3 regions of the Shewanella polaris genome follow, and region 2 is predicted to be linked to each of the others. Evidence: predicted binding sites of a transcription regulator. Region 2 holds the regulator's gene; each other region holds the start of a gene.
The links. Region 2 encodes sigma-54, which starts transcription at its own class of promoters, with help from an activator protein. Its sites were predicted from a motif close to GTTGGCACGNNNNTNGNNT; they were not measured.

Region 1: the regulator sigma-54 is predicted to act here: its motif matches at 9,257-9,275, upstream of flhA (flagellar biosynthesis protein FlhA).
Region 3: the regulator sigma-54 is predicted to act here: its motif matches at 7,628-7,646, upstream of FH971_RS19545 (BON domain-containing protein).

The regions. Positions count from the first base shown of each region.
Region 1 is NZ_CP041036.1:3,152,142-3,162,881, forward strand. Features, by position in the region: gene FH971_RS13665 (protein-glutamate methylesterase/protein-glutamine glutaminase) at 1-656, opposite strand, end outside; gene FH971_RS13670 (chemotaxis protein CheA) at 687-2,879, opposite strand; gene FH971_RS13675 (protein phosphatase CheZ) at 2,895-3,632, opposite strand; gene cheY (chemotaxis response regulator CheY) at 3,646-4,029, opposite strand; gene FH971_RS13685 (RNA polymerase sigma factor FliA) at 4,074-4,793, opposite strand; gene FH971_RS13690 (MinD/ParA family protein) at 4,786-5,670, opposite strand; gene flhF (flagellar biosynthesis GTPase FlhF) at 5,675-7,060, opposite strand; gene flhA (flagellar biosynthesis protein FlhA) at 7,090-9,189, opposite strand; gene flhB (flagellar biosynthesis protein FlhB) at 9,313-10,446, opposite strand; gene fliR (flagellar biosynthetic protein FliR) at 10,456-10,740, opposite strand, start outside.
Region 2 is NZ_CP041036.1:4,008,312-4,019,051, reverse strand. Features, by position in the region: gene mgtE (magnesium transporter) at 1-563, opposite strand, end outside; gene FH971_RS17540 (HPr family phosphocarrier protein) at 1,062-1,337, opposite strand; gene rapZ (RNase adapter RapZ) at 1,358-2,221, opposite strand; gene ptsN (PTS IIA-like nitrogen regulatory protein PtsN) at 2,218-2,661, opposite strand; partial or broken gene hpf (ribosome hibernation-promoting factor, HPF/YfiA family) at 2,664-2,918, opposite strand; gene FH971_RS17520 (RNA polymerase factor sigma-54) at 2,915-4,399, opposite strand; gene lptB (LPS export ABC transporter ATP-binding protein) at 4,542-5,273, opposite strand; gene lptA (lipopolysaccharide transport periplasmic protein LptA) at 5,270-5,851, opposite strand; gene lptC (LPS export ABC transporter periplasmic protein LptC) at 5,838-6,398, opposite strand; gene kdsC (3-deoxy-manno-octulosonate-8-phosphatase KdsC) at 6,395-6,961, opposite strand; gene FH971_RS17495 (KpsF/GutQ family sugar-phosphate isomerase) at 6,964-7,941, opposite strand; gene FH971_RS17490 (calcium/sodium antiporter) at 7,986-8,948, opposite strand; gene FH971_RS17485 (ATP-binding cassette domain-containing protein) at 9,137-9,961, shown strand; gene mlaE (lipid asymmetry maintenance ABC transporter permease subunit MlaE) at 9,948-10,733, shown strand.
Region 3 is NZ_CP041036.1:4,462,074-4,472,813, forward strand. Features, by position in the region: gene FH971_RS19515 (TetR/AcrR family transcriptional regulator) at 1-277, opposite strand, end outside; gene FH971_RS19520 (efflux RND transporter periplasmic adaptor subunit) at 688-1,923, shown strand; gene FH971_RS19525 (efflux RND transporter permease subunit) at 1,936-5,097, shown strand; gene FH971_RS19530 (C40 family peptidase) at 5,319-5,849, opposite strand; gene FH971_RS19535 (TetR/AcrR family transcriptional regulator) at 6,000-6,584, opposite strand; gene FH971_RS19540 (hypothetical protein) at 6,714-6,968, opposite strand; gene FH971_RS19545 (BON domain-containing protein) at 7,041-7,592, opposite strand; gene FH971_RS19550 (glutamyl-tRNA reductase) at 7,982-8,458, opposite strand; gene FH971_RS19555 (sigma-54 interaction domain-containing protein) at 8,729-10,096, shown strand; gene FH971_RS19560 (diacylglycerol kinase family protein) at 10,127-10,740, opposite strand, start outside.

The DNA of each region.
Region 1 (10,740 bases), 860 kb from region 2:
CCGCCTGTTGATGTTCCAATCAATAAGACTTTATATTGCTTGCCACTGGCTCGAATAGACGATACTGAAGAGGTGGCTTGATTAGCTGTCTGACGTTCCGGAACTGGAGTCGCTATACTTGAACGAGTTGCAGTGGTTGAATTCAAACGACTACTTAGAGGACGAGATAACGGCTTTGCTTCTTTATCAGCAACCGTTGTTCGACGAGGTTCAGGTGCATTTACAGAAGTAGACGTTAACGTACTAGAACGATACATTCTACGTCGCCCTAATGCTTTAATTCGTTGCTGTAATAAAAAAATTGCATCATCTTTATTAGTGGCAATATCTTCAAAACGTTTAGGCAAAAAATCTAATGCGCCGGCTTCTAACGCATCAAGAGTCGCTTTGGCTCCATCATGCGTTAATGATGAAAACATTAAAATTGGAGTAGGATTATTAGCCATGATTTCACGGACAGCAGTTATACCGTCCATCACAGGCATTTCAATATCCATCGTAATGACTTGAGGCTTTAACTTTGCAGCCATATCAACAGCTTCTTTGCCATTAACAGCAACGGCAATGACCTCGAGATCAGGATCTTGATTAACAATCTCACTGACTCGACGTCGAAAAAAACTAGAATCATCTACAACTAGTACTTTTATGGCCATTTAAGTCCTTAAATAATGGAACTTTTGTTGTTATTTTCTGCTCTTTGCATAATGTTTTAGTAACCCAGGGACATCTAAAATAAGTGCAATACCACCATCAGATGTAATTGTCGCGCCAGCCATTCCTGGTGTACCTTGTAACATGCTACCAAGCGGTTTAATGACCACTTCTTCTTGGCCAATCAACGCATCAACAACAAAACCAATTTGCATAGTACCGAGCTGAACAATCACAACATGGCCTCGTTTTTTGTCACCGTGTTTAAACGTCGACTTTTTACTGTGCAGCCAATGCTCTAAATAAAATAGTGGTACAGCCTTATTACGGAAAATAACCGTCAGTTGGCCATCAACAATATTGGTATTTTTTAAATCCAAATTAAAGATTTCATTCACACTCGATAATGGTAATGCAAATACTTGATTAGAAACATCAACCATTAATGTCGGCATAATAGCTAAGGTCAATGGCACTTTAATTTCAAGTACCGTGCCCTTGCCTTTCATCGAATCAATATAAACAGTACCGTTGAGTTGGTTAATGCGGGTTTTCACCACATCCATACCCACTCCGCGGCCTGAAATATCTGAAATTTCAACCTTTGTTGAAAAGCCTGGGGCAAAAATAAGGTTATAAGCTTCGTTATCAGTCATTCTCGAGGCGGCATCTTCATCTAACACACCACGACTGATTGCAATTTGTTTTAGTTTCTCAGGGTCCATTCCTGCACCATCATCCTCAATTTTAAGCAGGATATGGTCACCTTCTTGGCTAGCAGATAAAGTAATAGTACCTGTCCGAGATTTGCCACTTGCTTCACGCGTAATCGGCATTTCGATACCATGATCGACTGAGTTACGCACTAAATGGACTAAAGGATCGGCTAATGCCTCGACTAAATTCTTATCAAGATCCGTATCCTCACCAATCATAATTAAATCGATTTCTTTATTTAACGTTCGCGCTAGATCACGAACCACACGAGGGAATCGACCAAATACTTTCTTGATTGGTTGCATACGAGTCTTCATCACCGCGCCTTGTAAATCAGCGGTAACTAAATCAAGATTTGCGAGGGCCTTTGACATTTCCTCGTCTTCACGATTAATGCCTAAACTAACCAATCGATTACGTACTAATACTAACTCACCAACCATATTCATGATTTCATCTAAACGAGCAGTATCTACACGAACCGTTGTTTCGCCTTGTGGAACAGAAGGCGCTTTCGCAGGAGCCTTATCTTTAACTGGCTCAACCTTTGGCGTGACTGCCGGTGGCGTTGCAGCAGGCTTGACGACAGGTGCCACTACAGATTTTTTAGTTTCTGTTTTAGCAGCAGTGACAGATGCGGCTTGCGTTTTAGCTACAGCTGGGGCACTCGCTTTACCATGCAACTCATCTAAAAGACGTTCAAACTCATCATCAGTAATTTCATCTGAATCAACAAGAGGTTCAACAACAGGAGTACTTGCGGGTGGCTTAGCTGGAACAAGTGGATCAGATTTCTGTGTGAGTGAACCAGAACCGTGTAATTCATCTAGTAATGCTTCAAACTCGTCATCCGTAATTTCGTCGCTATTACTTGCCGCCGCTGGCTTTACATTATCTTTTTTAACATCAGCCGCTTTAGATGATACCGGACTTTTCCCAGTACCATGTAAAGCATCAAGTAATGCCTCAAATTCGGACTCATCAATATCATCAATACTGCCGGAACCAGACACTCCCCCTGATGAAGAAGTAATATCTTCGATGTGTTCAGGTTCGCTGGATTCTACAATATTCTCAATAGGCTCAAGTTCTTCAACTGTCATTTCTGAAGGTAAAGGTGCGCCTGAGCTTAATAATTTGAGTTTGGCGAGTAGCTCGGAATCTGCAGAATCTTGTTCTTGCCCCTGCTGAGTTTGAGCAAACATGGTATTAATAGCGTCGACCGCTTGCAAAATAATATCCATTAACTCTGCATTTACACCACGTTTGCCCGTGCGTAATAAATCGAACGTATTTTCAGCTTCGTGACACACATCAACCATGGGTTTTAGGCTTAAAAAGCCTGCGCCACCCTTAACAGTGTGGAATCCACGGAAAATAGCATTAAGTAAATCACTGTCATCAGGATTATTTTCAAGAGCAACAAGTTGCTCTTGTAGAAGCTCTAAAATCTCGCCAGCTTCAATTAAAAAGTCCTGGAGTATCTCTTCATCAACATCAAAGGACATTAAATTGACTCCTAATTAGAAACCCAGACTTGATAGAAGATCGTCTACTTCATCCTGACCAGTCACTACATCTTCGCGCAATTCAGCATGCATGATGGGACCTTCTGCTTCTATCTTATTATCGTTTATAGTTGGCGATGATTCGGTAATATGATCACCAAATACCGTTAGCATTGAGACCAAATTACTTTCTACTTCACGAACCAAATCTATCACTCTACGGATCATCTGACCCGTTAAGTCTTGGAAGTCTTGTGCCATCAAAATTTGATTTAATAACTCACGAAGACGATTAGAATCGTGCTCACTATGGGACATAAACTGCTGAACATCATGACAAAGTGATTTAAACTCACCCAATTCGATATCACAACGCATCAATTTATCCCACATGGGAGTCACTGATTGTATGTTACTAATAATGGTATCGGCCAAAGGTAAACATTCTTCAACTGCATCCATCGTTTTATTTGCAGCTTGTTCTGTCATATCGATAACATAATTCAATCTTTCTTTAGCATCCGGTATTTCGGTATTGGCTAATTCAGATATACGGTTATCCAATTGAAAATCTTTTAGTGCACTATGGAGTTGTCGAGTTAACTTACCGACTTCTTCAAAAAGCTCACTTTGCAATGGCATTGCAAGCTCCCTGATTACATCATCGGCTTCGTCTTGCTTACCAGAAGTAAGCAGTTCAACAAGTCCTTGGGCTTGTTCGAGAGTGATTAACCCCGATATTGATGCCTGCATGACTTATCCTTTCTTATGCGAGTCGTTCAAAGATTTTATCTAACTTTTCTTTTAACGTCGCCGCGGTGAAAGGTTTAACCACATAACCATTAACACCGGCTTGCGCAGCTGCAATAATCTGTTCACGTTTAGCCTCTGCGGTTACCATTAATACAGGTAAATGCTTTAAAGAATCATCAGCACGAATCGCTCTAAGCAAATCGATACCTTGCATTCCCGGCATATTCCAGTCTGTTACCACAAAATCAAAATCACCTTTTTGCAACATAGGTAGGGCTGTTGAGCCATCATCTGCTTCTTGGGTATTATTAAATCCCAAATCTCGCAACAAGTTCTTAATGATACGCCTCATTGTTGAAAAATCGTCAACAATGAGAATCTTCATATTCTTGTCCAAGGTTTCCTCCGGTGAGCTGATACTCGTTTGCTCTAAATAAGTTATTATTCTTGTGTCCAATGCTTAAGTTTTGCTTTTAATCTGAGCATGGCCTGACTTAATATCTGGCTTACTCTCGATTCGCTAACCTCAAGGATTGAACCAATTTCTTTTAAATTTAATGCTTCGTCATAATATAACGACAACACTAAGGCATCTCTTTCTGGTAATGTTTTAATTGCTGCAACCAGCGCAGATTGGAATTGAACTTCAGCAAGTGAGTCAAAGGTTTTATCAGACGGTTCGTTGTCAGTGACTAACACATCTTGCGAAACACCAAGATCTTCTATGCCTATGATTTTACCAACAGAAACATCATTTAAGATATGATGGTACTCATCGAGCGACATATCAAGTTTTTCAGCAATTTCAGTGTCATTAGCATCACGTCCAAACTGTTGTCCTAATTCGTCAATAACCTGGGCAACACGACGATTATTACGGTGAACTGAACGTGGAACCCAGTCACCACGGCGAATTTCATCTATCATTGCGCCACGAATTCTGATTCCCGCAAAGGTTTCAAATTTAGCACCTTTACTGTTATCAAATTTAGATGAGGCTTCAAGTAACCCCATCATCCCAGCTTGTAATAAATCATCAAGTTGCACCGATGCTGGTAATCTTGCCAGCATATGATGGGCAATTCTTTTTACCAGCGGTGCATACTGTTCAACAATAGACGTTTTGTTATCGAACTGAGTATACGCAGCGGCTTTATTCACTCGTTGTTCCTTCTTCTTGTATCGGTTTACGTTGTACAAGACGTTCAACAAAGAACTCTAGATGACCACCTGGCTGTTGTGGTACAGGCCAAGTCATAATTTTATTGGCTAATCCTTGGTAAGCAATAGCTGAAGGTGATTTAGGATACGCTTCAACAACTAACTTTTGCTTACGAACAGATTTTCGTAAATTTTCATCAAATGGAACAGTTGCCACTAATTCTAAAGCAACATCTAAGAATCTATCCGTTACTTTACTTAGTTTAGCAAATAATTCCATACCTTCTCGTAAACTACGCACCATATTTGCTACAATTTTGAAGTGGAACACACCATGTTCACGACTTAAAATTTTAATCAATGCATAGGCATCAGTAATTGACGTCGGTTCATCACATACTACAATTAATACATCTTGTGATGCACGAGAAAAACTCAGCACCATATCTGATATGCCTGCCGCAGTATCCACAATTAAAATATCGAACTGAGTACGCATTTCACTAAATGCTCGGATTAACCCGGCATGTTGTGCTTGTGTTAACTCAACCATCGCTTGAGAACCTGACGTTGCTGGAACAATACCAATACCTTTAGGCCCACGTACGATGATGTCATCTAATTCGGCATCACCGGACAAAACATGAGATAAATTTTTCTCCGCACGTATCCCAAGCATGACATCGACATTGGCTAAACCTAAATCGGCATCAAGCACTAATACACGTTTGCCCTTTTCAGCTAGCGCTACCGCGGTATTAATTGACACACTGGTTTTACCCACTCCGCCTTTACCACCGGATACGGCAATTACTTTCACTTTATCATTATTTGGTTGATTCATCATACGTAAACCACTTGCTTGATCCCGAGTCATATTTTCACTCAAATGCATAGGCTGTGTCATTAGACCACACTGGGTCTTGTGACGTCTGTTGTTCTTTTTCGTTTAATGCTGCTAATGCTTGCTTCGCTAATTCTAATGTATCAGCCACTTTCATGTCTTCAGGGACACGTTGACCGTTTGTAACATAACTCAATGGTAACTCATTTTGAATCAATACGCTCAATGCACCTGCAATTGATATCGATTCGTCTAATTTAGTCAAAATAGCACCAGATAATGGAATCCGCTTAAAGTGCTCTACAGCATCTTGTAATACACGACGTTGACCTGTCGCAGATAATACTAAGTAACTCCGAATAGGGATCCTACTGTTTGCAGTCAAATTATCAAGTTGTTGATACAGACGCATGTCACGTTGTCCCATACCTGCTGTATCAATTAACACTAATTTACGATTTCTAAACTGATAAAGAATTTGTTCCAACTCAGTTAAATCATTTGCTTGCTTAACTGGGCAGCCCATAATTTTCCCATAAGTCGCTAATTGGTCATAGGCACCAATTCGATAATGGTCTGTGGTAATTAATGCAACTTGTTCTGGGCCATGATGGGCAGCAAATCTTGCTGCTATTTTAGCTAAAGATGTTGTTTTACCGACACCAGTAGGTCCAACAAATGCCACAACACCACCACGTTTGACAATATCATCACCTTGATTATCAAGTAGATTAGCTAAACTTTGTGGTAACGCTCTCACTAAATCTGCTGGAGAGTAATGTTGACTTAATCCTGCTAGTTTAGCAGCTACTGCTGGAGAAAACTCAGCTGCAATCAATTTGCTTTCAAGCATGGCACCAACCGGGTCGGTGCGCTTTTTTTGATCCTTCATTAATGAGGATACTTGATGGGTCAAAAGGCTTCGTAATGAAGCCATCTCTTCGCGCAACTCTTCCATATCAGCAGATTGATTTTTATTGGTTCTTTTAGAATGTTCCGCGGTGGTTTGTGGTTGAAAAGTTGCAGCTGATTTAGCTGGCTTTGCGCCTTCTAATTGACGAGCCCATTCAGGTAATTCTGGCTCATCTTGACGCACTGACATCTGCTGAGTCATGCGGTTATGCTGTTTTTCAAGTAATGCTTGCAGTGAGTCAGCCGCTGGCGGTGGACTAACCTTAGATTGAGCTTTTACAGCAGGTTTAGCACCTAGTGATACTCTATCGTCACTCACATCCATAAAACTGCTGGTCGGCGCTTGTGACGCAATAGCGGCTTTAGGTTCGTCATAATCAACTGCCGCGACAATTTCTATCCCGCCAGTGACTTTCTTGTTTGACATAATGACAGCGTCAGAACCTAGCGTTTCTTTAACTTGGGCCAATGCTGCGCGCATATCTTTGGCAAAAAATCGTTTAATTTTCACTTATGCACCTCTAAAAACTGACATTATCACTATTGACCTACAGCTGAAACAATTCGTATTTGCTTCTCGTCTGGTATTTCTTGATAAGAAATCACTCGTAAATTTGGAATAGTGTATTTAACAAATCGTGACAGCGTTGACCTAAGCATGCCAGATGTCAATAAAATGGCCGGTTGCCCTACCATTTCTTGCTTCTGAGCAGCATCTAATAACGACTGCTGCATACGCTCTGCAAGGCCCGGTTCAATATTAGGTCCTTCACCGCCGGTAGCCTGCATAGACTTATGCAACATCTGTTCCAACTCTGGCGCCAATGTAATGACAGGGATTTCAAGTTCTGGACCAGAGATTTCTTGTACTATCATACGTTTTAACGCAATACGCACGGCAGCCGTTAACACTTCAGTATCATTACTCTTAGTTCCATACTCTAGCAATGTCTGCACTATAGTGCGTAAATCACGTACCGATACACCTTCATTAAGTAAGTTTTGCATCACTTTAACCACCGAGCCCAGAGGCATAACATCTGGCACAAAACCATCAACCAATTTAGGTGAATTTTTGGCCAGCATATCCATTAATTGCTGAACTTCTTCGTAACCTAATAGTTTTGCAGCATTATTACTCAATAATTGACTAATATGCGTCGCGACCACTGTTGCGGTATCAACTACGGTATAGCCCAATGTTTGCGCATGTTCACGTTGCTCAGGTGCTATCCATACAGCCTCTAAACCGAAGGCTGGATCGTGAGTCTCAATCCCATCAAGCTTACCGTATACTTGGCCAGGATTAATCGCTAATTCACAATCATGCCTAACTTCAGCTTCCCCAACCACGACGCCCATTAACGAAATGCGATAGGCATTAGGTGATAAATCTAGATTGTCACGAATATGTACAGCAGGAACTAGAAAACCTAATTCTTGCGACAGTTTTTTACGTACGCCTTTGATCCTGCCTAATAATTCACCACCTTGGGACTTATCAACTAATGGAATTAAGCGATAACCGACTTCAAGTCCAATGGTGTCTACATGACGCACATCATCCCAACTTAAATCTTTAGGTTCTTTATCTTTAGTTTCAACAGGTCCTTTAGTCGCTAGTGTCAATGCAGCTTGTTTTTTATCTACGTTACGCTTGTAAACAAAGTAAGCAGCACCTGCGGTAATAAATGCAAATGTTAAAAATGCAACATGGGGCATACCTGGCACGATACCCATAACAAATAATAACCCAGCGGCAATGGCTAATGATTTATGACTGTCAAACATCTGACTAAACATCATTTGGCCCATATCACCAGACTCATTTTGACGAGTCACCAATAAAGCAGCGGCAATAGATAATAATAAACCAGGGATCTGTGCAACCAAACCATCACCGATGGTTAATAACGTATAAATTTCTACAGCACTAGAAAAGTCTAGATCATGCTGCACAATACCGATAACGAATCCACCTAAGATATTGATAACTAAAATCATAATACCAGCGATCGCATCACCTTTTACAAATTTTGAAGCACCGTCCATAGCACCGTAAAAGTCAGCTTCTCGAGTGACTTCAGCGCGACGAATACGTGCTTGATCTTGAGTCAGAGTACCGGCATTTAAATCGGCATCAATGGCCATTTGTTTACCAGGCATGGCGTCCAAGGTAAAGCGAGCACTCACCTCAGAAATACGCCCAGCACCTTTAGTTACAACGGCAAAGTTAATGATGATCAAAATAAGAAACACCACTAAACCGACTGCATAGTTACCACCGATAACTACCGAACCGAAAGCTTCGATCACTTTACCGGCAGCATCACCACCATTATGACCTTCAAGCAATACAATTCGAGTAGAAGCAACGTTAAGGCCAAGCCTTAACAAGGTAGCCACTAATAATACGGTAGGGAATGCAGCAAAATCGAGGGGTCTATCGGTATAAATAGTAACAAGCAACACAACTAATGCTAACGCGATATTGAATGAGAAAAGGATATCGAGCAAAAAAGCAGGAATGGGTAACACCACCATTGCCAGCGCCGCAAGCACCAATAAAGGTGTACCAATACCTTTAAATGTCGCTAGTCTTATTTGTTTAAATTGCCCGAAAGCTGCTTTTGCATCCATTGAGGTAAACCCTTCGTATAGTCTATTGCGAAATAAAGTACTGATATTTGACGCCAATAAAACTATAATGCAAAAATTGAGCCACTATTAGTTATTGCACAACATAAGCTAATTGAGTGGTGATTAATGCTTCAAATCATCTGGGATAGGCTGGTTAAGTGGGATAGCTTTAGGTCGACGGCCTTTACCTTTTTGGTATTGTCTTAGTTGAAATACATACGCTAATACTTGAGCTACAGCGGTAAATAAACCTTCAGGCACTTGTTGATCAATCTTAGTGGTATGGTAAATAGCGCGAGCTAGTGGTGGTGCAGAAACAATAGCAATATCATGCTCACGAGCAATCTCTCGGATCCTAAAAGCAACGTCATCAACGCCTTTAGCGAGTAAAAATGGTGCTGACGAACGTTTTACGTCATATTTAACTGCCACCGCATAATGTTCAGGGTTAACCACAATAACATCAGCATTAGGCACTTCAGTCATCATACGTCGCTGTGCCAACTCTTGCTGCATCTGTCTTATTCGACCTTTAACTTCAGGCTTACCTTCTGAATCTTTATATTCATCTTTGATTTCCTGCTTAGTCATTTTCAGTTGTTTATTGTGATTCCAAATTTGAAAGGGCACATCAATAATAACAATAAATAGCATTGAACAGCATAGCAGGATAAACATCCAAATAAGTAAATCTAAAGCATGGTAAACATTACCAGGTAGGTGATCGCCAGACAGGGTTAAAATATCATAAAAATAAAAACTTAGGAGAAAATAAGCCGATAATGCCACTACCAAAAATTTAGCTATTCCCTTAGCAAGCTCAACCAAGGCTTGAGTACCAAACATGCGTTTAAAACCGTTCATTGGGTTTAATTTACTGCCCTTAGGCATAAACGCTTTGACCGAAAAAGACATACCGCCTAAAACGATATTGCCCAAAAAAGAGACAAATGCCAGTAAAGCAATAAAACTCATTAATGGCCAGGCTAACTCATTTCCAACAACTCCCCACACCCGAAACATAGAGTTGGTATCAAATATTTGGTCGCGTTCCATGGAAAAAATTTGCTTCATAATATTATAAAGGCTTTTGGCAATTGCAGGCCCTGTCATCGAAAAACCAACCGATGCGGCAATAAGTACCGCTGCGGTACCGAGCTCTTTAGAACGAGCGACCTGACCTTTTTCACGAGCTTGCTCAAGTCGCTTTCCTGTGGGCTCCTCGGTGCGTTCTTGACCACTATCACTTTCTGCCATGAATGCCCCCTAGAAAACTACAGAACTATCAAGTGGACATTGCAGCAGCAAAATATCACACAGAAGTAACTGTGCAGCTGACCAGACTTCATCAAAATGCTCCATGATGGGCCCCAATGTTAACCATAAAATAAATAAACCACTGACCATGGTGACTGGAAAACCAATAGAGAAAATATTCAATTGAGGTGACGCTCGAGTCATCACACCAAATGATAAATTAATTAATAACAAGGCAATAATAGCCGAAATAGACATAGTTAATGCTGCGCCAAACATAAAACCGCCCCATTC
Region 2 (10,740 bases):
CCTAATACATGATCTTGGCGGTCGACCACATATAAAGTATCGGTAGAGTCGGGGAGATTTCCTCGTTGACGTAAATAGCGTAATACCACTTCGATATTGACATCTGGTCGTAACGTGACGGTATCGGTATTCATGATACTGCCAGCGGTATCTTCAGGGTAACGCAGTGCTTGTTCAACTCGATCTCGGTCTTGGCTTTTCATCGACTTGAGTACTTTTTTGTAAACCGTGTCAGGTAAGCTACGAAGAATATAGGCGAGATCGTCGGTGTCCATGCCGATTGTGGCTTGAGCAAGCTTTTCTGGAGTCATGTTGCTAATAAGTGAATCTTTTAGCTCTTCACCTAATTCGTCAAGAATTTCGCCTGTATGTTGCTGGTCAATTAATTGCCATAGCACTTGTCTATTTTTTGGCGGAGATGATTCAAGAATAAGGGCGACATCATTAGGCGACATGGTATGTAACATGTTGCGAGCGTGGACAAACATACCGCTGTCGAGTGCTTGGGCAAGTTGATTGAGGCGTTGTTCGGTAATTTCATTGTCTAGGTACTCTTTACCCATATATCTACTTCCTATTCATCACACAGCAATCATTTATTTCTCAGATTTTTCTGGCTCAAGTTTATTAGTTACAAAGTTGAAACCTATGCAACGAAAAATGGAATGCCTGAAGGTTTCTGTTGGGCGGGTTTCTATATCGCCGTATTATTTAATTAAACAATAGAGGTGTGCTTTCCGGATATCAAGCAACACCGGAGGTTACTAAAACGGGTATATTTTCGTCATCTTAAGCGCTAAACATTCACAGAGTAAAACAATACTTAATGTGATGGTATTGACTACCTGAGGTAAACATAAAGGCTATTCTTGTGAGGTGAATATGTAAATAATATTGTTGTGGCTACTGCGTTAGTATGAGGCTGAGGAGTTCAGGGCGCAACATCTAATATAGGCATATGGTTTGTGAGCATTAGAGAATAGAAGCTAGTGTTACTGACATATTTAGCGCTAATCTTACATTTTGCGACTCTCTATTGCCGAGCTGCTAAGCGTACAAATTTAGCAACATTCATCAAATTTGGCATTAATGAGATCGCACACTGCGCTTAGGGCCGCTTCTGCATCTGGTCCTTCAGCTGTCACTGTGATCATTTTTCCAATTCCACTTTCGAGCATTAACAACCCTAGGACACTTGCTGCACTGGCACTTTTTTCATCTTGAATTAAGGTTATATTGGCATCAAAATCAGCGACTAGAATGGCTAACTTTGTCGCTGCGCGGGCGTGTAAACCTAATTTGTTTGAAATACTAACTTGGCGTTCAAGTTTGATCATTGATTCGATCCTATGTTCACTTAGCTGTTACTGCCATTTAAATCTAATTCTCTGTGGCGAACATTCACTGTATGTTTACTGCCTTGTCTAAATCGTTTTGCCAATTGATCGACAATATACACTGAGCGATGTTGACCACCAGTACAGCCAATGGCGATAGTAAGGTAGCTGCGATTGTTACGTTCTAGGTGAGGCATCCAAGTTTCGAATAGGTTTTCAATTTGCCAGATAAACTTATTAACTAATGGCTGGCGCCCTAAAAACTCTTGTACAGGTTCGTCTAAACCAGTAAATGGACGCAGCTCTATTTCCCAGTGTGGGTTGGGCAAAAAGCGTACATCAAACATAAAGTCCGCTTCTGTCGGCATTCCGTGTTTAAAGCCAAAAGATTCAAAGTTAATCACTAACTCTTTATCAACACTGCCTAGTAATATTTGCCTAACCTGGTCACTTAATTCGTAAATATTCAGTGCTGATGTATCAATATAATGGTCAACAATTTTTGCGATCGGTTCAAGTAAGCGTCCTTCTAGTTTGATCGCTTCTTGCAGTGAAATATGATTTTTAGATAGCGGATGTAATCGACGAGTTTCACTATAGCGTTTGAGTAGAACTTTATCATTGGAGTTTAAAAAGAAGCTGATAATTTCAGTGTCGTGCTCAAGCAGGGCTAATTGATTTTGAAGCACTTTACTTTGTTCATCAATGTTGCGTACATCAACACTGATTGCCACTAAATCATTACTACCTTTGAGCTGGGCTAATAATGTGCCAATAAGAGCTAAAGGCAAATTATCAACACAATAATATCCTAGGTCTTCCAATACTCTTAAGGCTACTGATTTTCCTGAGCCTGAACGTCCTGATACTATGACAAGTTTCATGCAGTGATAACCTGATAAAGTTCTGTTGAGTCGTGAGTTTTACGAAGCTGTTTCAATATTTGCTTGTCACTTAGTTTTTGGGCCATGTTCGATAACGTGCTTAAGTGTTCTTGGCACTGATCTGCCGGCACTAATAAAGCAAATAACAGATCAACTGGTTGGTTATCGATTGCATCAAAGGCAATGGGTTCTTCACACTTAATAAATATGGCAATGGGCTGATCGATAGACGTCAATCGACCATGAGGTATCGCGATGCCATTTCCTATACCTGTGCTACCCACTTTCTCTCTCGCTAAAAGGCTTTCAAAAACCTCTTGCGAAGATAGGGGTGGGTACTGGGCAGCGACTAAGTTGCTGATGAGTTCCAGTACTTTTTTCTTACTGCCCGGGGTGGCACAGGTAGTGCACTCCGGTCGCAGAATGGTACAAAGTTCCATCGTTAGTGTTGTGTATACTTCTGTTGGTGTTTAATTACCTGACGGTTGAGCTTATCGATCAGGGCGTCTATTGCAGTATACATATCAGTACATTCTGACATGGCAAACATCACTATGCCATCTGTGATTTTACTGGCTTTTGATCTTTGTTGTAACTTTTATACATTGAGCGCAACGTTTGCATTATGGCTCTGATCGGAGTGTCGTTCAAGCTTTGAAAATTTATCATGAATATATTCCGTTGCCTTGTAGGTTATAAACTCTTACGTTGGTTAGACGGTGGAATCATCATTGCTTCACGATATTTTGCAATGGTACGACGAGCAACGTTTATGCCCTGTTCAGCCAGAAGTTGGGCCATTTTACTGTCACTCAGCGGTTTTTGCTGGTTTTCTGCAGCAACTAATTTTTTGATAAAAGCACGAATTGCAGTAGATGAACATTCACCGCCATCGTCAGTGCTGACATGGCTAGAGAAGAAGTATTTTAGTTCAAACAGTCCTCGTGGGGTGTGCATGTATTTTTGGGTAGTCACCCGTGAAATGGTTGATTCATGCATTTCTACAGCTTCAGCGATATCATTTAATACCATTGGTTTCATGGCTTCTTCGCCATATTCAAAGAAACCTTGTTGAAATTGTACAATGCAATTGGCCACTTTGAGTAATGTGTCGTTACGGCTTTCAATACTTTTAATAAACCATTTAGCTTCTTGCAAGTGGCCTCGAATAAATTGACTATCCGACGGATTTTTACTGCTTCGCGCCATGGCGGCGTATTGTTGATTAACGCCAATTTTTGGCATGTTGTCAGGATTTAACTCTACAACCCATCGGCCATTTTTCTTTAGTACCGTAACATCGGGTATGACGTATTCGTCATCTACGGCAGTAATTAATAAACCTGGACGAGGATTAAGTGACTGGATTAGGGTGATAGCGTCACGCAACTCGTTTTCTTTTAGCTTTGTTTTACGCATTAACAATCTAAAATCACGCCCGGCAATTAAATCTAAATAGTCTTTAATCAGCAGACGAGCATTATCAATATGGGGGGTTGTGTTGGCATATTGCGCTAATTGGATGAATAAGCACTCGCTTAAATCTCTAGCCGCTACACCAACAGGATCAAAGTGTTGAATGCGCTTTAATACGGCTTCAACTTCATCTAGTTCAACGGTTTCATCGCCCATTGCTTCGAGAATATCTTCGGTACTTTGGGTTAAATAACCTTGTTCATCAATAGCATCAATGATAGCGGTGGCAATTGCTAAATCGGTCTCAGAAAAGGGAGTAAGATTTTTTTGCCATTCTAAATGCTCATACAGACCTTCAGTGGTTTCACCTTGGAATGGCATGTCATCGTCGCGCATGCTCGCACTGCCTGAACCTGACATTGGGGAGGCGGTATACACTTCGTCCCATGTCGTATCCATGGCTAGATCATCCATGGTTTCTTTGGTTATAGACTCTGCAGTGTCAACTGTAGAGGTGTCTTTTTCTTTATTAACGCTGCTGTTGTCACTAAAGTCGGTATCAGCTTGGTCTCGATTTTCTTTTGCGGAGTTTTTTGCTTCTGAAAACTCATCTTCTATTTCAAGCAATGGGTTTGAATCCAATGCTTGTTGGATTTCTTGCTGTAGCTCCAATGACGATAATTGCAGTAAGCGAATAGCCTGCTGCAATTGTGGGGTCATGGTTAAGTGTTGACCCATTTTGAGTTGGAGTGACGCTTTCATTTACCGCTTATCCCTAGATGATTTCCATAAAAATGACAATCTAAAATACTGTATTGATTGTTACATACATCAATGACATTTAACGTTATTTAGTTAACGTTCAACAAAACGAGTTAGATAGTTTAAAAGACCCGTAACTTAACTATAGCTTGAATTGTTCACCTAAGTACACAGCTCGAACTTGTTGATTGCTCAATACTTCATCAGGTGTACCTTCAGCAATTAAATTACCTTGGCTAACAATATAGGCCCGCTCGCAAACATCTAACGTTTCACGAACATTATGGTCGGTAATTAATACCCCTAAACCGCGACTTTTCAGTTGTTGGATAATTTTTTTAATATCAATAACTGAAATAGGATCAACACCAGCAAAGGGTTCATCGAGTAAAATAAATTTTGGATTAGCAGCTAATGCGCGTGCAATCTCAACGCGACGACGTTCTCCACCCGACAACGACATGCCTTGATTATCGCGAATGTGGGTAATGTGGAATTCTTCTAGCAAATGCTCAAGTTGTTCAATTCGTTGGTCGTTGTTGAGCTCTTTGCGAGTTTGCAACACGGCCATAATATTGTCGTGTACAGTGAGCTTACGAAAAATGCTGGCTTCTTGCGGTAAATAACCAATACCTTTACGGGCTCGAAGATGCATTGGATCGGCGGTGAGATCGTCATTATCAATTAAGATCCGACCTTTATCGCTTTTTACTAAGCCGACAACCATATAAAATGTGGTTGTTTTACCCGCCCCATTAGGGCCTAAAAGACCCACTATCTGGCCAGTTTTAACCGTTAAACTAACATCTTTAACAACTTGACGAGCTTTATAGCTTTTAGCTAAATTTTCAGCGGTTAAGGTTATTTGGGTCATTGTTTGTTCTGCTTGTTAACAGGGATTTCAGGGAGTTTTTGCTTCGGCGCGGTTTCATCTTGGAAGTTTTCAGGTTGAATAATCGTGATGACCCGATCTTGTCCCTTACCTGTACTTTCAGCTATCAACTCTTGTGCATTGATATTGTACTTAATTTTGTTACCAGTAACTTGGCTTCCTGATTGCTCAAGCTTGGCATTGCCTATTAATGTGAGCGTGGTGCTGGCAAGATCATAAGTAATTTCGTCGGCACTGGCGGTACCTATTTGGCCGTCATCTAATTCTTGTGAAAACGTTGCCGGCGAACCAGTGGCGATAAGTCTTTTACTGGTGCTGTTTTCGGGGGTAAATGCCCGCAGCTGATCAGCATTGATATTAATCGAGCCTTGAACAATGGTAACCGGGCCATTAAAGACAATTTGATTGTTTTTAATGTCGGCAGACTGGCTTACTGCGGCAATTTTTAACTCCTGCATAAGATCACCTTGTTTAGCCATGGCAGGCAAACTCAGTAGGCAAAGTATGCTACTTAATAACATAACATTGGCGCGAGTGTGGAGACGATTAATGTGGCTCATATTTCCCTTCTACCTGGCTGAGTAGCGATAATTTTTGCGAATTCAAGTCTGCATGTAGGCCTAAGCCTTGAATAATAAACCCTTTTCCTTTGATATACACCATCTCCTGCGAGGTACCTATCATAGTGGTTAAATCCACAGTAATGGCTTGGGTGCTCAGTGATTGTAGGGGTTCTTCTATATCAATAGCATCAATAATAACATTATTTTCTAATATGACTTTGCTGGTATTTTTATTTAATCGTCCTCGGTCTGCACTTAATTGCCACTGTGCTTTACCATTTTCAGGATAAATGAGGTAGATAGGTTTGGTAAAGTGAGTGACGTCAGTAGAAGCATAATGTTCCATGTGCTCGGCACTGACTCGACTTTCTACAAAACCGAGTTGATTAAATTCAGTGGTTTGAAGGTTATTTGCAATAAAATCTGGACGCTCAATTCCGCGAACTTTCACGGCCTCCATTTCACTGCGCTTTATTTGTGCTTGCCAGTATAGTATTAAAGCAAGGCCAAAAAAAACTACAATACCTAGCGTGACTCTATTCATATACTCATACCATGAGCAGTGGCAAATTTATCTTGGCTTAATAGTAATAAGTCGGTCAGTTCACGTAGTGCACCGTGTCCGCCATTTAGGGTCGTTGTCATATGGCATTGTTGTTTTACAAACGGATGGCCATCACCGACACATACTGCTAGTCCTACGGCTTTCATCACGGGAAGATCAACCATGTCATCACCAATGTAAGCGACTTCGTCGGCGCTCACATTATACAAAGACATAAGTTGCTCAAAAGGTTCGGATTTATTGTCAATCCCCTGGTAAATATGCGTAATACCTAATGCCGTCATGCGGTTTTCTACTATTTTGGATTTACGCCCAGTGATCACAGCTACATGAAATCCACTTGTGATGATAGAACGCACTCCGTAGCCATCGCGAGTATGAAAGGCTTTCAGTTCTTCGCCAGCATTACTGAGGTAAATACGGCCATCGGAAAATACACCGTCGACGTCACAGATTAATAGTTTAATTTTTTGAGCGCGTAACCACACATCATTACTGATGGGACCGTATAATCCTTGGCGAAACGAGGTTGATTCTGACATGATTAAATGACTCCAGCTTTAACCATATCGAGCATATTTAATGCCCCGATCGGTTGGTGTTTTTCATTGACGACAATCAATCCGTTGATGCTTTTTTCATCCATAATTTGCAGTGCTTGTGCAGCTAAAATACCAGCAGGACTGGTCACACAGTTTTTGGTCATTACGTGTGCTATCGGAGTGGTTCTCAGGTTCACTTCTGCATCGATGACACGACGTAAATCTCCATCGGTAAATATACCCACTAGCTTATTATCATTATCGACGACTGCGGTCATGCCAAGACCTTTTTTGGATATTTCGTAAAGTGCTTCAGTAATACAAATATCATTATGGACTATGGGTAAATCATCACCTTTATGCATGACATCATCTACTTTCAACAATAATTTTCTTCCCAAAGAACCGCCAGGATGTGACAAGGCAAAATCATCACGAGTAAATCCTTTTGCTTGCAATAATGCAATGGCTAATGCATCACCCATTGCTAACGTTGCAGTGGTACTTGAGGTTGGTGCTAATCCAAGTGGACAAGCTTCTTCTTGAACCTGAATACATAAATGGATTTTGGATAAACGTGCCATGTTGGAGTCTGGCTTGCCCGTTACCGCAATAACCGGAACCCCCATGCGCTGTATCACAGGCATCAAGGTGAGTATTTCACTTGATTCACCAGAATTGGAAATGGCGAGCACAATGTCATTTTTTGCTAATGCGCCCAAATCACCATGACTGGCTTCTCCTGGGTGTACAAAAAATGCCGGTGTACCAGTACTGGCAAAAGTTGCTGATATTTTATTACCGATATGACCCGATTTCCCCATCCCCATAACAATGACTTTGCCATTGCACTGTAGGATGAGTTCACACGCTTGGCCAAACTCAACTGAGTCCACGTATTGATATAAATTATCTAAGGCAGCTTTTTCAATATCAATGACTTTACGGCCCCATTGACGAAATTGAGTTTGATTTACCATGTGAATCTCTCTTTTAACTTAATACTTTACCTTAATGCTCCAATCTAATGAGATTGAAATACAACAATTTGGTACGCAATAAAGGTGATTAATAATAGTGCACCATGCCAACGGGTTAGTTGTTGTTTGGCACCACTAGATAATACTAAAACGGCTAATGCAGTACTGGTACCTAAGACCATATAGAAGTCTCTTCCACTGGCTGAGGCATCTATTTCACCAGGGGAAATTAACCCTGGCAGTGCCAACACTGCAAGAATATTAAATAAGTTGGATCCAACAATATTACCAATGACGAGGTCGTCTTCTTTTTTTAGCACCCCAGCAATACAGGCTGCTAATTCTGGAAGGCTTGTTCCCACTGCAATAATGGTTAGGCCGATGACCAGATCAGATAACCCATAAAACGTTGCAATACCCACAGCGCCATCTACCATCCAACTGGCTGAAACCGGAAGTAATATAATACCGACAGTTAGCCAAATGATAGCATGAAAGGTTGGAACATTTTTAGGGATCTCAGATTCAAGTTCTGTATCTAAGTTATCGGGTGTTTTATCTTTAATCGCTTGCCATATGAAATATCCCATTAGCAGAAAAAGTAACACGATGAGCATGCTACCTTCTGTACGCGTGAGCACGCCATCATGTAAGGTGTAACCAGCGAAAACTGTGGCCGCTAGCATAAGTGGTATTTCACGTTTTAAGGTTTTTGATCCTACGCCAATAGCCCCAAATAAGGCCGTTAATCCTAGAATTAAAGTAATGTTTGCAATGTTGGAGCCCAACACGTTACCAATAGCGGTATCACGCATGCCATCCATTGATGCGGTTGCGGCGACAAACATTTCGGGGGCAGAGCTGCCCATTGCAACAATAGTCAGTCCAATTAACATAGGCGGCAAGCCTAAATTGCGTGCAAAAGCGGCTGCGCCGTAAACAAATCTATCTGCACTCCAAACTAAAATAGCAAGGCCAACAATTAACATTAGGATATTAACTAGCATGTGATTCCGATTGTGGTCATTAATTGCTGAGTATTTTCGCTGGATTTTTATCAAATTGAAAGCATTGAGCAGTAATTGTTCTTGTAATGATATGTCGTTACATGGATATAGTTGTCGCTTAATCGACAATTACAGTACAATTTGCGCTTCAACTTAATTCAAGGAAGGCTGTTATCTCCTCAACGCCAATGTCTGATATGAGTAAATCAAATGAAAAACCTTTGGTAGAGGTTAACCATATGGCCTTTAGCCATGGTTCCCGTGTGATATTTAAAGATATTTCTTTATCGATCCCTAAAGGCAAAGTAACAGCAATCATGGGGCCAAGCGGTATAGGCAAAACTACGCTATTAAAATTGATTGGCGGACAGTTAACGCCTAGCAGTGGACAAGTATTGTTTGATGGTCATGATGTGCATAAGCTTAAGCGCAAAGACCTTTTTCAATTGCGTAAACGTATGAGTATGTTATTTCAAAGTGGTGCAATGTTTACCGACCTTAATGTATTCGACAATGTCGCATTTGCGTTGAGAGAACATTCTGGATTACCAGAAGAGATAATCCGCACCATTGTATTGATGAAGTTACAAGCCGTAGGACTTCGAGGTGCGGCGTATATGATGCCGAGTGAGTTATCTGGTGGAATGCAGCGCAGAGCTGCATTGGCAAGAGCCATTGCGTTAGAGCCTGAAATGGTGATGTATGATGAGCCATTTGCGGGACAAGATCCTATTTCTATGGGAATGTTGGTAAAACTCATTCGTAAATTGTCCGATTCGCTAAAGCTCACTTCTGTAGTGGTTTCTCACGATGTAGATGAAGTATTGGGTATTGCAGATTATGTTTATGTGATAGCAGATAAACAGGTCATTGCGCATGGAACACCAGATCAATTACGCCAGTCTGACAATCCACAACTGATCCAGTTTATTCAAGGCGCACCAGATGGCCCTGTGCCATTTCATTATCCTGCTGAGGATTATCAAGAGGAGCTACTTCGTGGGTGTAATTGATTATGTTGCCGATATTGGGAGTTATGTGCTGAAATTAGTGTCGGGTTATGGTCGAGCTGGCATTATGTTATGGCGTGCAATTGTTCGTGTTCCAAACATCAAAAAAGGTACACCATTAATTATTAAGCAGGTTTATGTGCTTGGTGTGCGTTCTATGGTTATCATTTTAGTATCGGGTTTGTTTATTGGCATGGTATTAGCCCTACAGGGATATAATATTTTAGTCGATTTTGGTACTGAAGAAAGTTTAGGCCCAATGGTGGCCTTAAGTTTATTACGTGAACTTGGTCCTGTTGTTGCTGCATTATTATTTGCTGGTCGAGCGGGCTCTGCATTAACGGCCGAAATTGGTTTAATGAAATCAACAGAGCAATTGTCGAGTCTAGAAATGATGGCGATAGATCCGTTAAGACAAATTATTGCACCGCGTTTTTGGGCTGGTGTTATCAGCATGCCATTACTGGCGATAATGTTTAGTTTAGTGGGTATTTGGGGCGGCTACTTAGTGGGTGTTGAATGGAAAGGTATTGATAGTGGTGCGTTTTGGTCTATTCTGGAAGCATCTGTTGAGTGGCGAAAAGATATTGTTAACAGTTTGATAAAAAGTGTTGTTTTTGGTGTGGTGGTGACATGGATAGCCTTGTATAGAGGTTATGAAGTTCAACCAAACCCAGAAGGCATTAGTCGTGCGACAACCTCAACGGTTGTGCAGGCAAGCTTAGCTGTTTTAGCGTTGGACTTTTTGCTTACGGCAATCATGTTCGGAAATTAAGATTTTT
Region 3 (10,740 bases), 450 kb from region 2:
CGCGGAAAACATCAGCGATATGTTCATGTTTAAAAGCAGTATTAAATAAAGAATCTGGGCGGTTTTCATAAAGCTCAATGGCTTTTAAAAATAGTTGCTCTTTATTACCAAATGCGGCGTATAAGCTGGGTTTTTTAATTCCCATGACCTCAGTTAATTCGTTTATCGAAGTACCTTCATATCCATTACGCCAAAATACATTAAGCGCTTGCTCTAATGCTAAGTCGATATCGAACCCTCGAGGGCGACCAACACAAGCTGCTTTTGTTATTGTCATAAATAGTACCTCTTATATTAACGAACCTTTATTTATCATAATCTTAAATATAAGTTTCATGATGAATAATCCGCATATTTTAGCATATTATTAAGCCATATAGGGTTAAGAACATGCAGATTAGTCGTAACTTAGACTAATGTTCAAGCATTAATTAACGCTATTTAATTGTAATTAATCACCCTATTTCACTGTGATATTAATTTATCAACCCGCTAATTGAACGTCTGGTCAAAATAATTTCATACCTAACGGTACAATATCCATTGACAGGGTTATTTTAATCTATATATTACCGTTTGGTACAGAACAATTTATACCAATCGGTATAGAAATGTAGCCAAAGACAAGAATAACGCACCCAATAGCCGGTTAAATAATATAAAAGCTATTGATTAGAGGACAGCAACATGAATACGTATAAATCAATTCAATCCACTTTGTTAGTAAGCCTAACGGCATTACTACTCGTCGCTTGTGGGCAACAATCCCCACAGCAACAAGCAAGTGCGCCTGCTGCCCCTGAAGTGAGTGTTGCTACCGTAATCAATGAACGCATTACCGAATGGGATCAATTTACTGGACGCCTACAAGCACCTGAAAAAGTGACCTTAGTTCCGCGCGTATCTGGATATATTGAGTCTGTTAACTTTAAAGAAGGTGCTTTAGTGAATAAAGGAGATGTGTTATTCACTATTGACTCAAAGGTATTTGCAGCTGAAGCGGAACGTCTTGAAGCAGAATTAACCAGTGCGATGTCGGCTAATCAATTAGCGAGAAATGACTTTGAGCGTGCTAACAAGTTGTTTAATCAACAAGCAGTATCAGAAGAGTTAATTGATACTCGTCGAAGCAACATGCATCAAACCGCAGCGGCAGTGGCCTCAGTAAAAGCGGCGTTAACCAGCGCTAAACTTAATCTCGAATACACCCAAGTTACCGCGCCGATTACTGGACGGGTATCTTTTGCTAATGAAACTGCGGGCAATTATGTTACAGCAGGTCAAACTCAATTAACGAAATTAGTATCGACAGAAAATATGCATGCGTATTTTGATATTGATGAACAAACTTACCTTAAATATGCAACGCTATCAGGTGAAACAAAACGCCAAGACCCACGTTCAGGTAACAACACCGTATTGATGGCCTTAGCAAATGAAACGGAATTTACTCATCAAGGTGTGATCGATTTTGTTGATAATACAGTCAATCAGCAAACAGGTACTATCCGGGTACGCGCCACATTTTCTAACCCTGACAATCTATTAATACCTGGTCTATTTGCCCGTGTCAGCATTGCCGGTAGTGCCTCATATCAAGGCATTTTAATTGATGACAAAGCCATTTTTACTGACCTAAACAACAAGTATGTATTAATAGTCAACGCTCAAAACACCCTTGAATATCGCGGCGTAACCTTAGGCGAGAAAATTCAAGGTTTGCGTATTATTACTGCGGGTTTACAACCAAACGAAACCATTGTGGTTAACAGCTTACAAAAAGTACGCCCTAGCGTAACTATCTCCCCTAAATTGATCGAAATGGCTGAACGCAGTCAAATAGAAGCGATACAACAAGCGCAACTTCTATTCGAAAACCAGCCACTTACAGCACAAGTTACTGATGACGCTAGTCAAGGCTAAGGAATACACACAATGTTGTCTCAATTTTTTATTAAAAGACCGATTTTTGCTGCGGTTTTGTCGTTATTATTTTTTATATGTGGCGCTATAGCAGTTTGGCAATTACCGATCACCGAATACCCTGAAGTTGTGCCGCCAACGATTGTTGTTACCGCTAACTACCCTGGCGCAAATCCGAAAGTCATTGCCGAAACGGTTGCATCACCGCTGGAACAAGAAATTAACGGCGTTGAAAACATGCTTTACATGTCATCTCAAGCCACTTCAGATGGCCGCATGACATTAACCATCACTTTCGCTATTGGCTCAAATGTTGATTTAGCACAAACCCAAGTACAAAGCCGTGTTGAACGAGCAAAACCCCGCTTACCTGAAGAAGTACAGCGCTTGGGGATTGTCACCGAGAAATCGTCTCCAGACTTAACGATGGTAGTGCATTTAACCTCACCAGATAACCGTTATGACATGTTGTATTTGTCCAACTATGCGGTGTTAAAAGTCAAAGATGAACTTGCGCGAATTAATGGTGTTGGTGCTGTGCGCGTATTTGGCGCTGGTGACTACAGCATGCGAGTGTGGTTAGACCCAAATAAATTGGCAACACTTGGAATGTCTCCTAATAATGTTGTGGCAGCTATTCGCGAACAAAACCAACAAGCGGCAGCTGGCAGTTTAGGTGCCCAACCGAGTGGCACTAGTGACTTTCAATTACTTATCAATATTAAAGGTCGTTTAACTGAAGTTGAAGAATTTGAACAAATAATCATTAACGTGGGTGAACAGGGACAAATTACCCGTTTAAAAGATGTCGCCCGTGTTGAATTAGGCGCATCAAGTTATGCATTACGTTCCATGCTGGACAATAAAGATGCAGCAGCACTACCAGTGTTCCAAGCATCTGGTTCGAATGCGATTCAAATTTCTGATGATGTACGCGCCAAAATGAAAGAGCTATCAGCTGCTTTTCCTGAAGGCCTAACTTATGACATCGTATACGACCCTACCGTGTTCGTACGAGGCTCAATTGAAGCTGTAGTTAAAACCTTAATTGAAGCTATTTTATTGGTGGTATTAGTTGTAGTGCTGTTTTTACAAACATGGCGCGCATCCATCATTCCTTTAGTTGCAGTACCAGTATCACTTGTGGGTACTTTTGCCTTTATGCACTTAATGGGCTTTTCACTTAATGCTTTATCGCTGTTTGGTTTAGTGCTTGCCATCGGTATTGTGGTCGATGATGCCATTGTTGTAGTCGAAAACGTTGAGCGAAATATTTCTGACGGTTTATCTCCTGTTGCTGCGACCCAAAAGGCAATGAAAGAGGTCACCGGTCCGATTATCGCCACAACATTAGTGCTAGCAGCAGTATTTATTCCTACGGCATTTATGTCAGGCTTAACAGGTCAATTCTATAAACAGTTTGCCTTAACCATTACCATATCTACCTTTATTTCAGCAATAAACTCACTAACCTTAAGCCCTGCATTATCGGCATTATTGCTTAAAAGCCATGACGATAAACAAGACTTCCTTACCCGCGGCATGGATAAAATGCTTGGCGGTTGGTTATTTACTCCTTTTAACCGTTTCTTTGCGCGCTTATCAGACGGTTATGGTTGGGTAGTAAAAAAAGTCATTCGTTTTGGTGTGGTTGCCGGCGTGTTGTATATCGGCTTAGTTGGCTTAACGGGCTTACAATTTGCCAATACCCCAACTGGTTACGTACCAGGGCAAGACAAACAATACTTAATCGCTTTTGCCCAACTGCCAGACGCAGCATCGTTGGATCGTACTGACGCTATCGTGAAGGAAATGTCACGTATCGCTTTAGATCAACCCGGTGTGGCTCATGCAGTTGCCTTCCCAGGCCTCAGCATTAATGGGTTAACCAACAGCACCAACAGTGCGATTTTGTTTACTCCATTAGAAAGCTTTGCTGACCGTAAAGATCCATCGTTATCAGCAGGAGCCATTGCAGCGGCATTAAACCAAAAGTTTGCCGCTATTGATGGCGCATTTATTGCCATTTTCCCACCACCACCTGTACGCGGTTTAGGTACTATTGGCGGCTTTAAATTACAAATTCAAGATAGAGCAAACTATGGCTATGAAGAATTGTATAAAGTCACCATGCAAGTGGTACAAAAAGCCAGAGCAACACCTGAGCTTGCGGGGATTTTCTCTGGATATCAAGTCAATGTACCGCAACTTGAAGTTGACATAGACCGTACTAAAGCTAAACAGCAATCGGTGTCATTGGACGAACTATTTTCAACATTAGAGGGCTATTTAGGTTCTGTGTACGCTAACGACTTCAATCAATTTGGTCGTACTTATCAAGTAAAAGTGCAAGCAGATGAGCAGTTTAGACAAACACCTGAACAAATATCTCAATTAAAAGTACGTAACAATAATGGTGAAATGGTACCTATTGGTTCATTTATTAACGTTGCCAATGTTGCAGGTCCAGATCGCGTTATGCACTATAACGGTTTCACAACAGCAGAGATAAATGGCGGTGCAGCCCCAGGCTTTAGCAGTGGTGAAGCGCAAGCTGCAATTGAGAAGATTTTGTCTGAAACCTTGCCTAATGGCATGAGTTACGAGTGGACTGATATTACTTATCAACAGATTTTGGCAGGTAATGCAGGTGCATATATTTTCCCACTGATCATCCTATTAGTCTTTATGGTGTTGGCGGCTCAGTATGAAAGCTTAAGTTTACCATTGGCGATTATCTTAATTATTCCGATGACCTTATTGTCGGCATTAAGCGGGGTATTACTTTTCGGTGGCGACAACAACATCTTTACCCAAATAGGACTGATTGTTCTGGTGGGGCTGGCGACCAAAAACGCCATCTTGATTGTTGAATTTGCTAAAGATTTACAAGACTCTGGGCTAACACCATTAGAGGCAATTCTTGAAGCGGGTCGTTTACGTCTACGCCCCATTCTAATGACCTCTATCGCGTTTATTATGGGTGTTGTACCTATGGTGTTCTCCAGCGGGCCAGGGGCAGAAATGCGCCAAGCGATTGGTGTGGCGGTATTTGCTGGTATGATTGGGGTAACGATATTTGGTTTGTTACTCACACCACTGTTTTACTATGCCCTTGCTAAGCGCGGTAACCATAAAGTCGAGTTAGCCGAACCGGCCATAGCACACGATTAACTACGTTATTGATTCAATGACAACAAAAAAGAGGTCACCCCTAGGGTGACCTTTTTTTTATGCCTAAACGTGGTTTTGTTTTACTTTACTAGGTAATGCAGAAAATGTATTGATGAGGCTCTAGAGCTACAGTATGTTCTAGGTATTTGATATCACATAGTTAGTATTTAAAAGTAAACGGCACCAGCCTATAAAGTTGGTCACGGATTAGGCTGAAACAATTATAAATTATCTTGTTGTTGAACGTAGTCAACTACGCTTGTTATTGACATATTTTGTTGTGATGAAGAATGATTTAAGCGTTTGGCAAACCAAAAACGTGGCTTCCAATAGATATTATTCAAACTTGAAATTTTGACCCCTTTTTTAGTCGAGGCATGTAAAAAACGATCACTGCCCATGTAAATGCCTACATGACGTGTGGTTCGGCCTGTTTTGAAAAATACCAAATCACCGATGATAAGCTGATTACGGGGAACTTCTTTACCCAAAACGCGCTGTGCATTTACAGTACGAGGTAATTTTCCACCGACAATATCGAGATAAGCTAAATACACAAAACCAGAACAATCAATGCCTTTTCGACTTAAACCGCCCAAACGATACGGAGTTCCTTTCCATTGATCGTGAAAACTTAATAAGTTTGACTCACTCCATGTGGGTGACGCAGACTTAAGCATGGGAGGAACCACCACGGGCTTATGGGCGACAACGACTGGCGGATTAGACGCGCACGCAGACAACAGCACCATTAAACAAGCAAATAATAATCCTTTAACCAATTCGACCCACTCCAGATCCGATACATCACAAAAATATAAATACGTTTATACAAGCTAACTATCGCAATACGCTATTAAAATATGCTGTAATTTATTGTAAATTTATTAATACCTAAAGAATTAACGCGTAATAAGCTGCATGCACTGTACGATTGATCGTTTTGCAGCCATTTTGTCAGCTTTAATTTGACAGCGTAGCATAGTGCCCTGCCAATTTGACCAAAAAATGTTCGATAATACCGATGAGGTTAAGTCCTTACGAATAAAACCTTGTTGCTGACCTTGCTCGATTAATCCACAAAACAAGCCCAACCATTGCTCATAAAGTCCGTTAAGTGTTTGATGTAACAAACTCGTTTGCGGACTGACTTCAACCATTAGGTTACCCATTAAGCAGCCCCGCGGCTTATCATCGCTAAACAAAAAGTCGATCAGTTGATGATACCCAGCTAACATCGAGGTGACATTAGCTTTAAAATTGGCATTCGGATCCATTGAAATCGGCGCAATACGTTGCTGAAAATAATATTCCGCCACTTCTGCAGCAAAGGCTTCTTTACTGGCAAAATAATGATAGAACGATCCTTTTGGAATACCCACTTCATCCAAAATCAGTTTAATCCCAACTGCGCTGTAACCATGCAGAGCAAATAGCTTTTCACCGACAGCACAAATCGACTGCTTACTAGTAGTATTTTTGTTCATAGGTTCTCCCATTTTGGCGCTACCATAAACAAAATTAGACCAGTCGCCTATATATTTCTAGTCGATTACGCCTGCAACGGCTGATTTTAATGATAAAACAACATTAAATGACGATTACTGGTTGGAAAGTTAATGAGTATTTTGCTTAATTGACTCATCGAGCAATTGCTGATTTTCAGCGCGTTTCTTGATTATTTCATTATCAATATGCTGATCAACTAACTCTTCACACTGCTTTTGTTGCTCATATTTCATTAACGGATCCGTGGCTTTATCTGTTTGGGCTTGGCATAACATGCTACTGCAACCACCGAAAAAAAGCCCACAAATAGCAGCCAACACCATCGACAAACACACTCGTTTTTGTAATAGAAAGTTCAGCATAGTTAGCGTTATCCCGTGGTTTGAACATAAAAAAACCAGCCCGAAGGCTGGTTAGTAGTATAACCGAATAAATTACCCGGCTACACGGATCTCACTCACGACATCTTTCACGTCGTCGGTGTTTTTGGCAATGGTCACAGCCAAATCACGCTCTGCATCGCTCGACACTGTACCTTCTAAGGTCACGACACCGTTTTCTACGTCAACATTAATATCGGTACCCGATACATCTGTCGAAAAGAGTAAGCGGGTTTTAACTACGGTAGCGACTTTAGAGTCTGTTAACGATTCAGCTAAATCATCACTGTCCTGGTCACCTTCATGCTTCATCACTGTCAGTTCATTATTCACATCGTTAACGCCGTCTAGGCTTTTAACCAACTCTGCAGCCAACGCTTTATCGACACTGCTGTCGACCTTACCAGTTAGCGTGACATTACCGTCTGTTACGTCGGTATTAATATCAAATGAGTTCAGGTTAGTGTTTAACAGTAACGTGGTTTCAGCTTTACCATCAATCCATGCATCTTTTGCGTCATCCTGCCAATCCTGTGCTGCATTTGCACTGAATGCCATTGAACCAAGAACAACGCTCATTAATACTGATAATGTAGTCTTTTTCATAAAGATATCCTCCATTGTTAATCTCAAGGATTATAATGCGCGAACCATGCCAGCTTTTATAAGTTACTGTTAAAAATGATAATAACGCATTTTTCATTTATTTTAATAGACTTTATGGACAACAATATCGGACTTTTTTACCGACACTAGGTAAATTTTTCATCGTCACAATGAATATTAATGGATCTCAATGTATATTCGCAAAATCAACTGGACCTCACATTCAATAAACTCTCTAGCCATTGACGCGATAGCTAATTCAATTGGCAAAAAAACATTATATTTTCAGCCAGGAAAACACTCGCTAGCCACAAATTAACAGCACCTCGAACGCTAAAAAAGCGCATGACAATATTGATTATCATGCGCTTTTTATATTGTTCATATGGCTAGATATGAGCAACGGAGAGGTTCTTCATGGTGTCACAGCTCATTTGTAACCAAGCAATACCTTCGGCAAGTTGGCTAGCAACACGCTGGTTTTTAGTTTTTTTAGCCGCTTGCTTTAAATAAACCAAGACTTGTTGTTCGGTTTCAACCAATACCGCTATCACTTGTGGTAACGGTTGCTGCTGTATAACTTGTTCAGCCTTAGCATAGTGGCGACGTGAGGATTGTTGATGATAAGTTTGGCTATCTATTGGCCTTGCTTGGCTTGAACGCACCACACTAAACAATGGTGTTAAACGATCCAGCATGCATTTTCGAATGTCGGCCATGTGGATAAAAATCCGTTTGATGTTGTAATCGTCGGCCCCTAATGTGGCTTGGACATAAAATTGTTGTCCTTCTTGGCATAAATCAATAGCCTCATGCAATAGCCATACATCGGACTCAGCCTGTTCGTCTCGAGTAAATGATTTCAATGTAAATCCTCCTGCATTTGATAATTTTACTGGCACTTTGTTAGATGGATTGTGTAACATATATGGGTACAGCACACCTTATTAAGCAAAAACTAAACCATGAACACCCCATGTACATGGGCAAAAATTAATTAACCTTCTAATTGTTAAAGTTATTATAATTTGTCCGGGTCTGATTTAATTACCTAATTACACGGAATGATCACTTGTGATTGTCAACATGGCATCACTGGTAAACATTAGACTTAACACCGCAGGGAGTGAATCGGTATGCCACGTCCAACACTTTTTTATCATTTACACCGTCGTCAAGAAGGTGAAGCACGACTCCTTGCCTTGCCGAGTTGTCAGCACTTTAATAAGATTGCTAGTTCAGTTGACCAGCCTTGGTTAGACCAACTACACAGTAATTCGATAGATGTTGCGATCATTGAATTATCACAATTAAGCCAACAAGAATACGCAGAGTTAACTGACAGTGCGTTAATGTCGGATATTGAGTTCATCTTCTTAAGCGAAGGTAAACCGAATCCTAACTTAGATCATTTAATGTCAAAAAGTGCTGGTTACCATTTTCGCCAGCCTTACGATGCCGATGTAATCAACGATACCTTAGAAGACTTTGCCCAAGACTTGCAGTCGCAATCGACTAAGTTAAAACAGCCCCTTTCGAGTGAACTAGACCAATACGGCTTATTGGTTGGTTCATCGCGGTCAATGCACAAGTTGTATCGCACTATTCGTAAAGTTGCCGTCACCGAAAGCAACGTACTTATTGTCGGTGAAAGCGGTGTTGGTAAAGAGCTTGTAGCCAATACGATTCATTTGGCTAGTAACCGAGTCAATCAGCCGTTTATCGCCATCAACTGTGGTGCATTGAGCCCTGAATTGGTCGACAGCGAACTATTTGGCCATGTAAAAGGCGCTTTTACCGGTGCTCATCGTGATCACCGCGGTGTGTTCGAGCAAGCTGAAGGTGGTACTTTATTTCTTGATGAAGTCACCGAAATGCCGTTAGAACATCAAGTCAAATTGCTACGTGTACTCGAAAACAATGAATATCGTTCTGTTGGCTCACAACACCTTAAAAAAGCCAACGTTCGCATTGTTGCTGCGACTAATCGCGATCCTGCTGACGCTATTGATGCAGGCCGTTTTCGTGAAGATTTATACTTTCGTTTAGCGCATTTTCCTATCCGCGTGCCACCATTACGCGATCGTAACGATGACATAACGGGTTTAGCCCAACACTTTTTAGCTTATCGAAATACCGCTGAAAAACTCACTAAAACCTTTTCGGATGATGCTCTTAAACTTATCCAACAACAGAAATGGTCCGGAAATGTCCGCGAATTAAAACACACAATAGAACGTGCATATATTTTGGCAGAAGATATCATTCTACCTAGCCATATCACTGTGACACCTTTAGAACCATCAACAGAACCTTTAGCTGACGATGTGCAAATTCCAGCCGGAATGCGCTTAGATGAGCTTGAAAAAGTAGCTATTTATCAAGCGCTAGATAACTCAATGGGCAATAAAAATGATACAGCCAAACAGCTAGGCATTAGCGTTAAAACCCTTTATAACAAACTCAGTAAATACGAAGACCAAACTGACTCAGACGAGCCATAGCCCTATACCTATCCATTAAATACCCATTCATTAAACGTGTTTGTTCGCTTCTGGAACAAGCACATTTAATGAAGTGGGTTTGACTTTAATACACAGATCTTCCGACTCAAATAACTCACCATCAATCACATACTGGCATGTCGAATCCGTGTTTAAATAGATTGTTTTCGCTTGCTTATGATGAATTCGACTCGCTTGACTGTCTTTACCTTCACGATCGCCAGTTAATCCTGCAAATAATAACTCGGTCATACTTAATAACTGTTGTGGCGATGTCTCGCTCGATTCAATCCAGGTAATATCTAACAAACCATCGCTAATATTGGGTTCACCATTACCTAGCGCTAACACACTGGTAAAAGGTGCTGCATTAGCAATCACCAGACTTGTAGTGTTAATCACCTGAATATCACCACCATCGATCTGTACTCTCATCGATAATGGCTGATTTTCGTCTATAGCCTCCCACAAACCATTAAGGTAGGCTAATTGTCCTAAATTATTTTTTTGTTCACGGTCTGCTTTTTGAATCATCTTCTGCTCAAAACCTAATCCCGCCAGCAATAACATTAAGTTATTATTGCAGGTTGCCGTATCAATACGTTGATGATGACCTTGAATTAAAATATCGAGCGCTTGTGCAA